3 regions of the Pseudomonas chlororaphis subsp. chlororaphis genome follow, and region 3 is predicted to be linked to each of the others. Evidence: predicted binding sites of a transcription regulator. Region 3 holds the regulator's gene; each other region holds the start of a gene.

Region 1 (4,969 bases), 2.1 Mb from region 3:
GCGAGGTTGATCACGTCGCGAAAGGCTGGGTCGTTATGGTCGAGGAACAGCCCGATCAACTGGTTCGGCAGCAGCCAGAAGACCATGGCGAAACCCAGCATGGCCGCGCCGCCAAAGGCGATCCCGACCCGGCCGGCCATACGCGCGTGCAACAACTGCCCGGCACCGTAGTGCTGGCCGATGCGCATGGTGATCGCGTAGGAGATCCCGGCCGGCACCATGAAGGCCACGGAAACGATCTGCAGGGCGATCTGGTGCGCCGCCAGCTGGGTGCTGCCCATGGTGCCCATGCACAGCGCGGCGAAGGCGAACAGCCCGACTTCCACCGCGTAGGTGCCGCCGATGGGCAGGCCCAGTCGCCAGAGCTCCTGCAGATACTGGCGATTGGGCCGCGCCAGGCCCTGGCGCAGCGGGTAGGCGGCATAGGCCGGGTGACGCTTGATGTGCCAGGCCAGCGCCAGGGCCATGCAGTTGGCGACGATTGCGGTGACCAGGCCGATCCCCACCAGGCCCAGCTTCGGCAGGCCGAACATGCCGGTGATCAAGGCGTAGTTGAGCAGGAAGTTGGCCACGGTGCCGGCCAGGCTGATGACCATCACCGGCGTGGCGCGGCCGATGGCGCTGGTGAAGCCGCGCAGGGCCATGAAGCTCAGGTAGCCGGGTAGGGCGAACGGCAGGATCAGCAGGAACTGGCCGGCGGACTGCACGTTGGTTTCGGTCTGGCCGAACAGCAGCAACACCGGCTTGAGGTTCCACAGCAGCAGGCCGGCGACCAGCGCCATCAGCCACGCCAGCCAGAGGCCGGCCTGGGTCAGGCGCGCGGCGCCTTCGATGTCGCCGGCGCCCTGGCGAATCGCGACCAGGGTGCCGACCGCTGCGATCACGCCGATGCAGAAGATCGACACGAACGAATAGGTGGCCGCGCCCAGGCCACCGCCGGCCAGGGCTTCCGGGCTGAGGCGGGCCATCATCAGGGTGTCGGTCAGCACCATCAGCATATGCGCCAACTGTGAGGCGATCAGCGGCCCGGCCAGCCGCAGGATGGCCCAGAGTTCGGTGCGTGCTGGATGCTGCATGGTCATCGGTCTCGATACGGGGGAGGCAGTTAAGAGGGTTGATTCTCAGCGCTCTGGGCGACTTTCACAAAGGGATAAAAACGATTGGTGGCATGATTAAAACTCATGCTTGCGGATTCTGGTAAGTTGGCGCCATTGCGCCTGTGGAGTGCTGCCATGCCCCGTCGTCTTCCGCCCCTGTATGCCTTGCGCGCCTTTGAAGCCGCGGCGCGATACAGCTCGTTCACCCGCGCGGCCGAGGAGCTGTCGATCACCCAGAGTGCGGTCAGCCGGCATATCCGTACCCTGGAAGACCACTTCGCCTGCCGGCTGTTCCAGCGCAGCGGGCGCAATCTGCAACTGACCGAAGCCGCGCGCCTGCTGCTGCCAGGCATCCGCGAGGGCTTCACCGCTCTCGAGCGCGCCTGCAATACCTTGCGCGCCGAAGACGGCATCCTGCGCATGAAGGCGCCCTCGACCCTGACCATGCGCTGGCTGCTGGCGCGCCTGAGCCGGTTCCGCCATCTGCAACCGGGCAACGAGGTGCAACTGACCAGTGCCTGGATGGACGTCGATTCGGTGGACTTCAACCAGGAGCCCTTCGACTGCGCGGTGCTGCTGAGCAACGGCCACTTTCCGCCGGACTGGGAGGCCAGCTACCTGTTTCCGGAACTGCTGATCCCGGTGGGCGCGCCGAACCTGCTCAACGACCAGCCGTGGGATGTAGCGCGGCTGGCGGCCACCGAGCTGCTGCACCCGACCCCGGATCGCCGCGACTGGCGCAACTGGCTGGAGCGCATGGGCCTGTCCGAGCAGGTCTCGCTCAAGGGCGGGCAGGTCTTCGACACCTTGGAACTGGGCATGATCGCCGCGGCCCGCGGCTACGGGGTTTCCATGGGCGACCTGCTGATGGTGGCCGAGGATGTGGCCCAGGGGCGCCTGAGCCTGCCCTGGCCGACGGCGGTGGCCAGTGGCGAGAATTACTACCTGGTCTGGCCCAAGACCCGGCCTGGAGGTGAACGTTTGCGCCGCCTGAGCGATTTTCTCCAGAACGAGGTCCGCGCCATGCAATTGCCCGACGTAGAGCGTCTCGGCTGAAACGATGAAGGCCCCGTGACCAGGGGCCTGCGCGATACCCGTGCAACTCGCTCAAGTATTGAGCGGCGCCGCCGAATCCTTGGAAGTGGAACCTTCGTTCTGAAAGGTTTCGACATCTCATTCTTATTAGAACCATTGCCGAGCGTGTGACGCGATCAGGACGATCCGGTCTCTCGGCCAGGAGCTGTCATGCCTCAACCTCGTGCCCGGATCGCCTCGCAGCTTGGTCTCGCACTCGCCGTGGTACTGGCGATCGTGATCAGCGGCAGTACTGTCTTCGCCCTGCGCTCGCTGGACGCCGCCAACCTCGCCACCCGGGAAGAACACCTGGCCAGTGAGGCACGGCTGCTGGCCGACCAGCTCAATACCTTCCACGGCACCTTGCGCGAAAGCACCCAGCGCCTGAGCGGGCTGTTCGAAAAGCGTTTCAGCGGCGGCCTGAGCCTGCATCCGGACCAGCCGGTGACCGTGGCCGGTACCCAGACCCCGGGCCTGCACCTGGGTGATGTTGTGCTGAACAACAATTTCGAGGAGGTCGACGAGTTCAAGCAGATGACCGCCGGCGTGGCGACGGTGTTCGTGCGCAGCGGTGACGACTTCATCCGCGTCAGCACCTCGCTGAGTAAGCAGGACGGCAGCCGCGCCATCGGCACCCTGCTGGACCACGCGCACCCGGCTTACCAGAAACTCATGGCGGGGCAGAGCTATGTCGGCCGCGCGCTGCTCTTCGAGCGCCTGTACATGACCCAATACACGCCGGTGAGGGACAGCGCCGGCCAGGTGATTGCGGTGCTGTTCGTCGGCTTCGACTACACCGACGCGCAGAACGCCCAGTTCGACAACCTCAAGCGCTTCCGCATCGGCCAGACCGGTTCCCTGGCGTTGCTCGACGAACAGCAAAAGTGGCTGGTGCCGCCGGCCGGCGTGCAGGCCCTGGAACCGGCGGGGGCGACCATCGCTGAACTGGCCAGGCAGCCGGGCAAGGGCAACTTCTGGAGCGACAAGAACGAGGACTTCTACAGTGTCGCCGTCCCTTTCGAAGGTGGGCCCTGGTCGGTGGTGGCGAGCATGCCGAAGGCCGAAATCCGTGCGGTGACCTGGAGCGTCGGTCTGCGGCTGGTCATCGGCAGCCTGTTGGCAATGCTGCTGGCGGTGGGCGCCACGGTCTGGCTGCTGCGCAGCAAGCTTGCGCCGCTGGGCGACCTGGTGCGCCAGGCCGATGCCTTGGGCAAAGGCGACCTGAGTGCGCGCCTGAATGTCTCCAGCCAGGATGAGATCGGCCAGTTGGCAGGCAGCTTCAACCAGATGGGCCAGGCCCTGTCGACCATGGTCGAGCACATCCGCAAGGCCGCCGCGGAGGTCAATGGCCGGGCCCAGGCGTTGTCCGGGTTGTCGGGCGGGGCGTACGAGGGCATGGAACAGCAGTCGGGCGAGATCAGCAGCATGGCCGGGGCGGTGGAGGAGTTCAGCGCCACCTCGCTGAATATCGCCGACAACATGGGCAACACCGAGCGCCTGGCCCAGGAAAATGCCCAGCAGACCCGGATTGGCCGCACCTCGATGGAGGAAGCCTCGGCGTCGCTGGAGCAGATCGCCGGCGCCTTGAACAGCACGGCCACGGTGATCAATACCCTGGGCCAGCGCTCCGAGGAAATTGGTGGCATCGTCGGGGTGATCACCGCGATTGCCGACCAGACCAACCTGCTGGCGCTCAACGCCGCCATCGAGGCCGCACGCGCCGGCGAGCAAGGCCGCGGCTTTGCAGTGGTCGCCGACGAGGTACGCAATCTGGCCTCGCGCACCCGCGAAGCCACCGACGAAATCTCGGGGATGATCAACAGCATCCAGCAGGAAACCGGCAACGCCATCGCCACCATGGAGCAGGGCAATGTGTTGATGCAGGAAGGCCTGTCGCGCAACGCCAATGTCGCCTCGGCCCTGGCGCGCATCGACGAACAGAGCCGCTCGGCCGGCCAGCAGTTCGCCGCGATCACCACCGCGACCCAGGAGCAGAGCAGCACGGCGACCCTGCTCAGCAGCAATCTGCAGAGCATTGCCCTGGCCAACAGCGAACAGCGCGAAGTGGTATCGAACCTGGCGATCACCGCCAAGGAGCTGGAGAAGCTGGCGGCGGACTTGCGCCAGGAGGTCGATCGGTTCCGTTGATAGCGGTTGCGTGGCCGTTGGCCGCGGCTGGGGAGGCAGATTGCAAATGCGCGGGGCTGGGCTAAACCATAGGGGCGATTTCCCTACAGGATGCCTTCCCGGCAGGAGCTGACATGTCCCGTCTCACTGGTTTTGCCCTCCGTACCGCCGTGCTGCCCCTGGCACTGGCCAGCCAGATGGCGTCCAGCCAGGAGGCCGTGGGATTCATTTCCCCGGCGTCCTGGTACACCGCCTTCAACGCTATCGCCCAGGTGGCATGCCATAACTGCTACGAAAAACAGTACGCCGGCACCTTTACCAGCGTGCTCGATAGCGTGCGCACCCTGGAGCTGGACTTCTGGGACCAACGCGATGCGGTCACCGGAGGTTCGCCCCGCCACTGGTTCGTGCGGCACAACCCCGGCAGCCTGTTCCAGTCCGGCAATGACAACAATTGCACCGGCGACGGCAACGGCACCAACGACCTCGAGGCCTGCCTCAACGACATCAAACTCTGGAGCGACAGCCATCCCGGGCACTTCCCGATTACCCTGATCCTCGACAAGAAGCAGGGCTGGTCGAAGGAAAGCTCCGGGCGTACGCCGAAAGACTTCGATGACCTGGTCAGCCGGATTTTCCAGGGCAAGCTCTACACCCCGGGCGACCTGGCC
Region 2 (4,969 bases), 1.2 Mb from region 3:
TCGCTCGGCTCGATCACCAGCGGCAAGCCAGAGAAGTCAGGCATGTGAGGTCTCCAGGGCACAAAGGGAGGGATTGTAGCGCAAGCGTCAGCGGCTGCGGTTGGTAAAGCTGTGCAGGGCCTTTTCGATGCACTGCGCGGTCTTGCCGAACGCCTGTACGGAGATTTCCGAGAAGGGTTGGCCGCCCTGGTCGGCGACGATCAGCATGATTACCCGGCCATTGCTGGGCACCGAGCGCATCAGCAGGTGCTCGCCACGAAACAGCGTGCGCAGGCTGGCGGGCAGACGGGCGGAGAACTGGGCGTTGTTGGTCGGCGTCAGGCGCACTTGCGCCGGAGCGTCCAGCAGCCTTTGCAATACGCTGCTCTGGTTGATCGTCAATGCCAGGTTCATGGCGGGCGCAGGCAGCCCGGCGATCTGATGCACGCGTAACTGGGTCCGCGTGCGGTCGACCATCAGCAGCATCACCCGGCGCATGCCGCACGCCACCAGGGCGTCGCGGGCAAAGGTGGTCAGGTGCATGGCATTGCTGAAGCGGCTGGGTTCCACCAGCAATTCGCTGCATTGCTTGCGCCACTTGGCCAGATCTTCTGCGGTCGGTGCGGGAACCGGGAGCTCGCCGCGATGCACGCGCCGGGCCTCCCAGGGCCAGAGCAGCGCCTCGGCCGGGTGCCACAGATCGGGCATGCGGTGATGTCGGGCACTCTGCGCGGCTTGCTGGTGCAACTGTTGTTGCAGTTCGTCCATCGGCATTTGCAGGTACAGGCTGGTCAGGTATTGCCAGCGCATGCAGTGCGGGCCGGTCCAGGACTCTTGCGCCGACAGGGCCAGGGCGTTGGCCAGCAGCACGCTGTTGGCCGGTTGGTTCAGCCAGCGCTGCAGGGCCGGATCGGCATCCAGGCATTGTCGCTGGTGCAGCGGATGGGCATTGTCCCGGGCGATATGCAGGGCCTTGACCAACTGGTCCTGCTCGTCGATCAGCAGGCGGTAGCCTTGCTGTACCCAGATCGGCAAGTGCCAGACCTCCACCAGGGCCTGGCCCAACTGAAGCAGGCCGACGCCGAACAGTTCCTGCTCGACCTCCTGGGCCGGTTCGGCTTTATGGACGACACGCAGCTCCCACTCTTCGAGCAGTTTTGGATAGGCCAGCGCCAAGGGCCACAGCGGCGAGAGAAACAGCAGGCTGCCCCAGTGAATGTCCTGCCAGAGCCTGGCCAGGCGCCCGGCGAAAAAACCGTTGGCCTGTTGGGTCGCGTGCTGGCTGATCAGTTGCAACTGGCGCAGCCCGACCGGGATCTCCTGCTCGGGCTGGGCGGGCAGGCGGGCGAGCAACTCTTCGGTACGCGCCAGGCCCAGGCGGTTGAGGGCGACCTCGAGGTTCTCGGCCGGCTCGCTCATGCTGCCGTGGGTGTGGCGATTGGCTTCGCGAATCACGCTCAAGGCCAGCGCGGGGCTGTCCTGCATCAGGTCGGCAATGTCGCGCAATGAGCTGCGATTGTCCCTGATGGCTTTGCAGACTCGGTCATGGCTGGCCTGCGGCACCGGCAGGCGGACCGCGTCAAGCAGCTTTATCCAGGATTCGAGGGAGTGGGGGGCGGTAGTTGGGACTGTCGTTTCATTAGACATGGCTGGGCGCAATCATCGTCTGCTGTAAACACGCCCAGAGCGGGCCAAACTGGCTTTTCGCCTTAACGGCCTATAGTCTGGCGCAGTTTTGCCGATAAGTAGAAGAAGAGTTTTAAGAACTTCCGAATATGACCTTGAACCCGACTCAGTAAGTACCTTCCTACCTATGGCTAAAATTATCGGCATCATCGTCGTGTTCGCGAGCGTGCTCGGCGGATACGTGCTTTCTCACGGCAAGATTGCCGCCCTGATCCAGCCTTTCGAGGTCTTGATTATCGGCGGCGCCGCGCTGGGGGCGTTCCTGCAGGCGAACCCCGGCTACATGACCATGCACGTGCTCAAGAAGTCCTTGGGGATGTTCGGTTCGCGTTTTTCCCAGACTTTCTACTTGGAAGTGCTGGGCCTGATCTACGAGATCCTCAACAAGAGCCGCCGCGAAGGCATGATGGCGATCGAGGGCGATATTGAAGACGCCGCCGCCAGCCCGATTTTCGCCAAGTACCCATCCGTGCTCAAAGACGAACGCATGACCGCGTTCATCTGTGACTACCTGCGCATCATGTCCTCCGGCAACATGGCTCCCCACGAGCTGGAAGGCCTGTTCGACATGGAGCTGTTCAGCCTCAAGGAAGACCTCGAACATCCGTCCCATGCGGTCAACGGCATCGCCGACGGCATGCCGGGTTTCGGTATCGTCGCGGCGGTACTGGGTATCGTGGTGACCATGGCATCCCTGGGCGATGGCGACCAGAAGTCCATCGGCCTGCACGTAGGTGCGGCGTTGGTCGGTACCTTCTTCGGTATTCTCGCGGCCTACGGCTTCTTCGGCCCGCTGGCTCATTCCCTGGCCCACGACGCCAAGGAAGAGCTGAACGTCTACGAAGCCATCAAGGCCTCCCTGGTGGCCTCGGCTTCCGGCATGCCGCCCTCGCTGGCCGTGGAGTTCGGGCGCAAGGTCCTGTATCCGGCGCACCGTCCGAGCTTCGCCGAGCTGGAACAAGCGGTTCGCGGTCGCTAAGCCATGGAAAACAATCAGCCGATTATCATCAAGCGCGTCAAGCGCTTTGCCGGCGGGCATCACGGCGGGGCATGGAAGATCGCCTTCGCCGACTTCGCCACGGCGATGATGGCGTTCTTCCTGGTGCTGTGGCTGCTGTCCACTGCCACCCCGGAACAGAAGATCGCCATTGCCGGTTACTTCAAGGACCCGATCGGCTTCTCGGAAAGCGGCACGCCCTACATCATCGACCTGGGCGGTTCTCCCGAGCTGGCGCCGGAAAACACCCTCAACCCGGAGATCAAGTCGCAGCCGCAACCGGACAAGGTCACGGTCGACACCGATCAGGTCGAGAGCATGGCCGAGCAGGTGGAAAGAGAGCGTCTGGAGCTGTTGCTTCAAGAGCTGCAGAACAAGGTCGAAGAAAACCCGCAATTGCAGAAGTTCAAGGACCAGATCCTGTTCGAGATCACTCCGGACGGCCTGCGTATCCAGATCATCGATTCGGAAAACCGGCCGATGTTCGACTCCGGCAGTGCGCGCCTGAAGCCGTACTTCGAGGACATCCTGCTGGCCATGGCCGACACCATCAAGGCGGTGCCGAACAAGATCAGCATCAGCGGTCACACCGATGCCAAGCCTTACTCGGGCACCGGCGATTTCGGCAACTGGGAGCTTTCGGCCAACCGTGCCAACGCCGCGCGTCGGGCGCTGGTGGCGGGCAGCTATCCGGACGGCCAGGTGGCTCGCGTGGTGGGGTATGCCTCGTCATCGCTGTTCGATCGCAAGGACCCGTTCAACCCGATCAACCGGCGTATCGACATCGTGGTGCTGACCAAAAAGGCCCAGCGCGCGATCGAAGGCGAAGTCGCTCCCGAGGCCCCGGCACCGACCCAGGGCCAGGGCGCCCCGGGCGAAGTGCCGGTCGACCCGAACGCCTTGCCGCCGGAGCAGGAGCCTTTGCCGGCCCATGAGTTGCGCGAGCGATTGAATATCTTCGACGACGCAGCGCCGAAGACCGAAGGCCCGGCTGCACCCGCCGCTACGCCTCCAGCCGCGCAGTAACCGCTGGCAACAGGCCCTATAAAAGAGGGCCCATGAAAAAGGCCGCGATCATCGCGGCCTTTTTTGTTTCTGCGTGGGGGCTACCTATTAATAGCTGCTGTCCGGCAGGCTGGCGATGATCGAGCGATAGCTGTTCATCCGCTGCTGCTGGATCCGGCCGTCTTCCAGGGCCTTGAGCAGGGCGCAGCCCGGTTCGCGGTCATGCTTGCAGTCGCGGAAACGGCAGGTGCCCAGCAGGTCGTTGAACTCGATGAAACCCGCTTCGACATCGGCGCGACTGACGTGGCCCAGGCCGAATTCGCGAATCCCCGGGGAGTCGATCAGTTCGCCACCGCCCGGGAAGTGGAACAGGCGCGCGGTGGTGGTGGTGTGGGTGCCCTGGCCGGACAGCTCCGACAAAGGCCCGACGCGGGTTTCGACTTCCGGCAGCAGGCTGTTCACCAGCGACGACTTGCCCACGCCCGACTGGCCGACGAACACGCTGATCCGTCCGTCCAGCTGTGCTTGCAACTGTTCCATGCCATTGCCGTGGTGCGCCGAGACTTCCAGCACCGGATAGCCCAGTTGCCGGTAGACCGCCAGCAAGGCGTTCAGGGCGGGGGCATTCTGCTCGTCGATCAGGTCGAACTTGTTGAGCAACAGCAGCGGGCGGATGCCGGCATGTTCGGCCGCCACCAGGTAACGGTCGATCAGGTTGGCATGGGGCTCGGGCAGCGGGGCGAAGACGATCACGATCATGTCGACGTTGGCGGCGACCGGCTTGAGCTGGCCGCGGCTGTCAGGGCGGCAGAGTTCGGTGTGGCGCGGCAGTTGCGCGACGATCACCCCGATGCCCTGGTTGCCCGGACGCCAGACCACCTGATCGCCGGTCACCAGCGCCGGCAGGTTGGCGCGCAAGTGGCAGCGGAACACCTGGCCGGCCAGTTCGCCCTCGCGCGCCTCGACCTCGACCTGCACACCGAAGTGGGCGATCACCAGGCCGGTCTGTTCGGGGCCGAGATCGCCGCCTTCCAGTGCTTCCACGGCAGAGGATTCACGTTTGGCGGCGCGGGCGGCGCGTTCGCCTTGAATCTTTTCGATGCGCCAGTTTTGGCGACGATTGAGCTGGCGTTTGGCCATTGGTGTTCCGTGTCGATAATGCGGCGGTTAGGTAAAACGGCCGCGAGTTTAGCACGCCGGCAGGTCCCTCTAGGCTAAACTGCGCAACTACGCCGAGGAGCCCACACATGCAAAACCCGCAGAATCTGATCTGGATCGATCTGGAAATGACCGGTCTGAACC
Region 3 (4,969 bases):
CCTGTGGCGGCGCCTGCAGCGTATCGGCTTGTCCGGTCCGCTGGCCCGCGACCTGCTGGCGCTGATCACTGAAATCGACGAACCCCGCCAGGCCTGGCGCATGCTCCTGGCCCACCTGGCGCGGATGATCGTGACCCCGGAAGTCGAGCCACTGGAGGAGGGCGGTGTGATCGCCATGGTCGGCCCCGCCGGCATGGGCAAGACCACCACCCTGGCCAAGCTGGCCGCGCGTTATGTACTCAAGTACGGCGCGCAGAACATCGCGCTGGTGAGCATGGACAGCTACCGCATCGGCGCCCAGGAACAGCTCAAGACCCTGGGCCGGATCCTCAATGTCTCGGTGACCCATGTCGACCCGGGCCAGTCCCTGGCGCAAGCCCTCGATCCGCTGCTGCGCAAGCGTGTGGTGCTGATCGACACCGCCGGCCTGCAAGCCAGCGACCCGGCCCTGCGCATGCAGCTGGAAAGCCTGGCCGGACGTGGCATCCGGGCAAAAAATTATCTGGTCTTGGCAACCACCAGCCAGAAACAGGTTCTAACCGCCGCATACCACAGCTACAAGCGTTGCGGGCTGGCCGGCTGCATCCTGACTAAACTGGATGAAACCGCCAGCCTTGGTGAGGTGTTGAGCCTGGCGATCAGTCATGAACTCCCTGTTGCCTATCTGACCGATGGCCCGCGGATTCCGGACGATCTGCACTTGCCGCGCCGTCACCAGCTGGTCAGTCGTGCGGTGAGCGTGCAGATGCAGGAAGAACCCAGCGAAGAAGCCATGGCTGACATGTTCGCTGACCTCTACCACAACCCGACCAAGCGGGTTGGCTGAGGGAATCATGAAAAGATTGCAATGTACCTACATCGATGGTCTGCCAGGCATTGTTCCGTTGGTGAACGCGCAGCCAGTTATGTGGCCCCGTCTAAGTAAGACAAGGTAAAGAACGAACATGGGCAGCATGCATCCCGTACAGGTGATCGCGGTGACCGGCGGCAAAGGTGGCGTCGGCAAGACTAACGTGTCAGTGAACTTGTCCCTGGCCCTAGCGGAGCTCGGCCGGCGCGTCATGCTGCTGGACGCCGACCTGGGCCTGGCCAACGTCGACGTGCTATTGGGGCTGACCCCCAAACGGACCCTCGCCGACGTGATCGAAGGCCGCTGCGAGCTGCGCGATGTGCTGCTGCAGGGGCCGGGTGGAATCCGTATCGTGCCGGCGGCGTCCGGCACCCAGAGCATGGTTCATCTGAGCCCGGCGCAGCATGCCGGCCTGATCCAGGCTTTCAGCGACATCGGCGACAACCTCGATGTGCTGGTGATCGACACCGCCGCCGGCATCGGCGACTCGGTGGTCAGCTTCGTCCGCGCGGCCCAGGAAGTGTTGCTGGTGGTCTGCGACGAGCCGACCTCGATCACCGACGCCTACGCGCTGATCAAGCTGCTCAACCGCGACTACGGCATGAACCGCTTCCGCGTGCTCGCCAACATGGCGCAGAGCCCGCAGGAGGGGCGCAATCTGTTCGCCAAGTTGACCAAGGTCACGGATCGCTTCCTGGACGTGGCCCTACAATATGTCGGCGCCGTGCCTTACGACGAATGCGTGCGCAAGGCCGTGCAAAAGCAGCGTGCGGTCTATGAGGCGTTTCCGCGTTCGAAATGCGCGCTGGCATTCAAGGCCATCGCGCAGAAGGTCGATACCTGGCCGTTGCCGGCCAACCCACGCGGACATCTGGAATTTTTCGTCGAGCGGCTCGTGCATCAGACAGCGGGACCGGTGCTATGAGCGCCAGCGGCTACAACCTTTACAAAAAGTCGGCACGTGACAGCCAGTACGAATTGATCGAGCGCTATGCGCCGCTGGTCAAGCGTATTGCCTATCACTTGCTGGCGCGCCTGCCGGCCAGTGTCCAGGTCGAAGACCTGATCCAGGCCGGGATGATCGGTCTGCTCGAAGTGTCGACCAAGTACGACGCGAGCAAGGGCGCGAGTTTCGAGACCTACGCGGGTATCCGTATCCGTGGTGCGATGCTCGATGAGGTCCGTAAAGGTGACTGGGCGCCGCGTTCGGTACATCGCAATACCCGGATGGTGAGCGATGCCATTCGCGCAATTGAAGCTAAAACCGGTCGTGACGCTAAAGATCATGAAGTTGCGGCCGAACTTCAATTGAGTCTCGACGATTATTACGGGATTTTGAACGACACCTTGGGCAGTCGCCTGTTCAGCTTCGACGACCTGTTGCAGGACGGCGAGCATGAAGGGCTGCATGAGGATGGCGCGAGTGCTCATCTCGAGCCGTCGCGCGACCTGGAGGACGAACGTTTCCAGGCCGCGCTGGCGGACGCGATTGCCAATTTGCCGGAGCGTGAGCGACTGGTCTTGGCGCTGTACTACGACGAAGAGCTGAACCTCAAGGAAATCGGTGAGGTCCTGGGGGTCAGCGAATCGCGGGTCAGCCAGTTACACAGCCAGTGCGCGGCCCGTTTGCGGGGGCGTTTGGGAGAGTGGCGAGCGCGCTGACAGGCAGTGTGGGGGACACTGCGGACGAGACTGGCACGACGTGGCCGGACTTGCGGTGTGTATTCCATGCAGTCGTTGAGTGCTCTGCCTGATTGATTGAATGGCGCGTTCAGGTGCTGGACGCGTTTAAGACTGCTTGGAGGTCGAATTGGACAAGAACATGAAAATCCTCATCGTTGATGACTTCTCAACGATGCGGCGGATCATAAAAAACCTGTTGCGTGACCTGGGGTTCACCAACACGGTCGAGGCTGACGATGGCACCACCGCCATTCCGGTCCTCAACAGTGGGAGCATCGACTTTCTGGTAACGGACTGGAACATGCCCGGCATGACCGGTATCGATCTGCTGCGCCATGTGCGCGCCGATGAAAAACTCAAGCACCTGCCGGTACTCATGGTGACCGCTGAAGCCAAGCGCGAACAAATCATCGAAGCTGCCCAGGCCGGCGTAAACGGTTATGTGGTCAAGCCCTTCACGGCCCAGGCGTTGAAAGAGAAGATCGAGAAGATCTTCGAACGCATCGGTTGAGAGTGGAATCATTCCGCCACGGGGGAGCTATGGAGCACAACGAATCTTCATTGGGCGATTTCGAATCGACCCTGAAAAAACACGCACTCGAACTGGTCGACAGCCTTGAAAAAGGCAAGTTCGGCGAAGCCGTGCAACTGATCCATGAGCTCAACCAGACCCGTGACCGCGGCCTGTACCAGGAGGTCGGCAAGCTCACCCGCGAGCTGCATAGCGCCATCGTCAATTTCCAGATTGACCCGCATATGCCGCAAGCCGAGGAAGTTTCACAGATCACGGATGCCACCGAGCGCCTGTCCTATGTGGTCAGGCTGACCGAGGCCGCGGCCAACCGCACCATGGATCTGGTCGAGAGCGCCACCCCGCTGGTCAATGGCCTGAGTAGCGAAGCCCAGGCCCTGAGCGCCGATTGGGGGCGTTTCATGCGCCGCGAACTGGGCGCCGAGGAATTCCGCGACCTGGCCCGCCGGGTGGACGGTTTCCTGACCCGCAGCGAGCAAGACACGCGTGCGGTATCGAGCAACCTCAACGACATTCTGCTGGCGCAGGACTACCAGGACCTGACCGGTCAGGTGATCAAGCGCGTGACCCAGTTGGTCACCGAAGTCGAGAGCAACCTGCTCAAACTGGTCCTGATGGCCAGCCAGGTCGATCGTTTTGCCGGCATCGAACATGACCGTGAATCGATCCTCGCTGAAAAAGATCCGCAAAAACATCTGGCCAAGGGTGAAGGTCCGCAGATTCATGCCGATAAACGTGAAGACGTTGTATCCGGTCAGGACGATGTCGACGATTTGCTTTCCAGCCTTGGATTCTAGGAGCACCCATACATGAGCTTCGGCGCCGATGAAGAAATCCTTCAGGATTTTCTGGTTGAGGCCGGCGAGATTCTAGAGCAACTGTCCGAACAACTGGTCGAGCTGGAAAGCCGACCGGACGATGCGGATCTGCTCAACGCAATTTTTCGCGGTTTTCACACTGTAAAAGGGGGCGCCGGCTTCCTCCAGCTCAACGAGCTGGTGGAGTGCTGCCACATCGCCGAGAACGTGTTCGACATCCTGCGCAAGGGTGAGCGTCGCGTCGACGCGGAACTGATGGACGTAGTGCTCGAAGCGCTGGACGCAGTGAACGGCATGTTCGGCCAGGTGCGCGAGCGTACCGAGATCACCGCCGCCACTCCGGAGCTGCTGGCTGCCCTGGCCCGTCTGGCCGAGCCTGCGGGGGCCGAGGAGGTCGCCGCGCCGGTGGCCGACGTTGAGACAGTTGTTGAAGCCGTTGCCGAGCCGGTCGCCGAGTCGACCGAAAGCGAGTCCGGCGATATCACCGACAGCGAGTTCGAGCAGCTGCTCGATTCGCTCAATGCCGCCAAGGCCGAGGCCGAAGCCCCGGCTGCTGTTGCTCCCGCGACGCCTGCCGCCGGCAGCGAAGCGGCCAGCGACGAAATCACCGATGCCGAGTTCGAGTCGTTGCTCGATCAATTGCACGGCAAGGGCCAGTTCGCACCGGATGCGGTGGCCCCTTCGGCCACGGCGCCGGCTGCGGAAAAAGCCGCGGCCAGCGATGAAATCACCGATGACGAGTTCGAAGCCCTGCTGGATCAGCTGCATGGCAAAGGCAACTTTGCGGTCGATGCGCTGGACTCCGCGGTGGCAGCGGCGGTACCGCCGGCTGCGCCAAGCGCGGCCGCCGCCGGTAGCGACCTGATCACCGACCAGGAATTCGAATCCCTGCTCGACGAGCTGCATGGCAAGGGCAAGTTCTCTGAAGTGCCCGCAGCCGCGGCGACCGTGGGTAGCGCAACGGCCGCCACGGCTCCGGCGCCTGCCGCCATCGCCAAGCCAGCGGTGAAGAAGCCCGAAGCCAAGGCCGAAACGCCAAAACCGGCTCCAGCCGCTGCTCCGGCGCCCGCTCGTGCTCCGGCTGCC

The links. The regulator FliA, encoded in region 3, starts transcription of late flagellar genes. The targets are predictions, from matches to a motif close to CTAAAGTTTNNNNNNNNNNNGCCGNTAA.
Region 1: C4K27_RS30015 (methyl-accepting chemotaxis protein) is a predicted target of FliA. The motif match lies at 2,204-2,231, and genes of this name have one in related genera.
Region 2: motA (flagellar motor stator protein MotA) is a predicted target of FliA. The motif match lies at 1,697-1,724, and genes of this name have one in related genera.

The regions. Positions count from the first base shown of each region.
Region 1 covers NZ_CP027712.1:6,572,650-6,577,618, reverse strand. The annotation lists gene C4K27_RS30025 (NorM family multidrug efflux MATE transporter) at 1-1,076, opposite strand, end outside; gene C4K27_RS30020 (LysR substrate-binding domain-containing protein) at 1,233-2,153, shown strand; gene C4K27_RS30015 (methyl-accepting chemotaxis protein) at 2,343-4,319, shown strand; gene C4K27_RS30010 (Ca2+-dependent phosphoinositide-specific phospholipase C) at 4,433-4,969, shown strand, end outside.
Region 2 covers NZ_CP027712.1:621,151-626,119, forward strand. The annotation lists gene rhdA (thiosulfate sulfurtransferase) at 1-44, opposite strand, end outside; gene C4K27_RS02730 (HDOD domain-containing protein) at 88-1,626, opposite strand; gene motA (flagellar motor stator protein MotA) at 1,793-2,644, shown strand; gene motB (flagellar motor protein MotB) at 2,648-3,688, shown strand; gene rsgA (small ribosomal subunit biogenesis GTPase RsgA) at 3,776-4,807, opposite strand; gene orn (oligoribonuclease) at 4,915-4,969, shown strand, end outside.
Region 3 covers NZ_CP027712.1:1,855,787-1,860,755, forward strand. The annotation lists gene flhF (flagellar biosynthesis GTPase FlhF) at 1-826, shown strand, start outside; gene fleN (flagellar synthesis regulator FleN) at 945-1,775, shown strand; gene fliA (RNA polymerase sigma factor FliA) at 1,772-2,512, shown strand; gene C4K27_RS08455 (chemotaxis response regulator CheY) at 2,673-3,044, shown strand; gene C4K27_RS08460 (protein phosphatase CheZ) at 3,074-3,862, shown strand; gene C4K27_RS08465 (chemotaxis protein CheA) at 3,875-4,969, shown strand, end outside.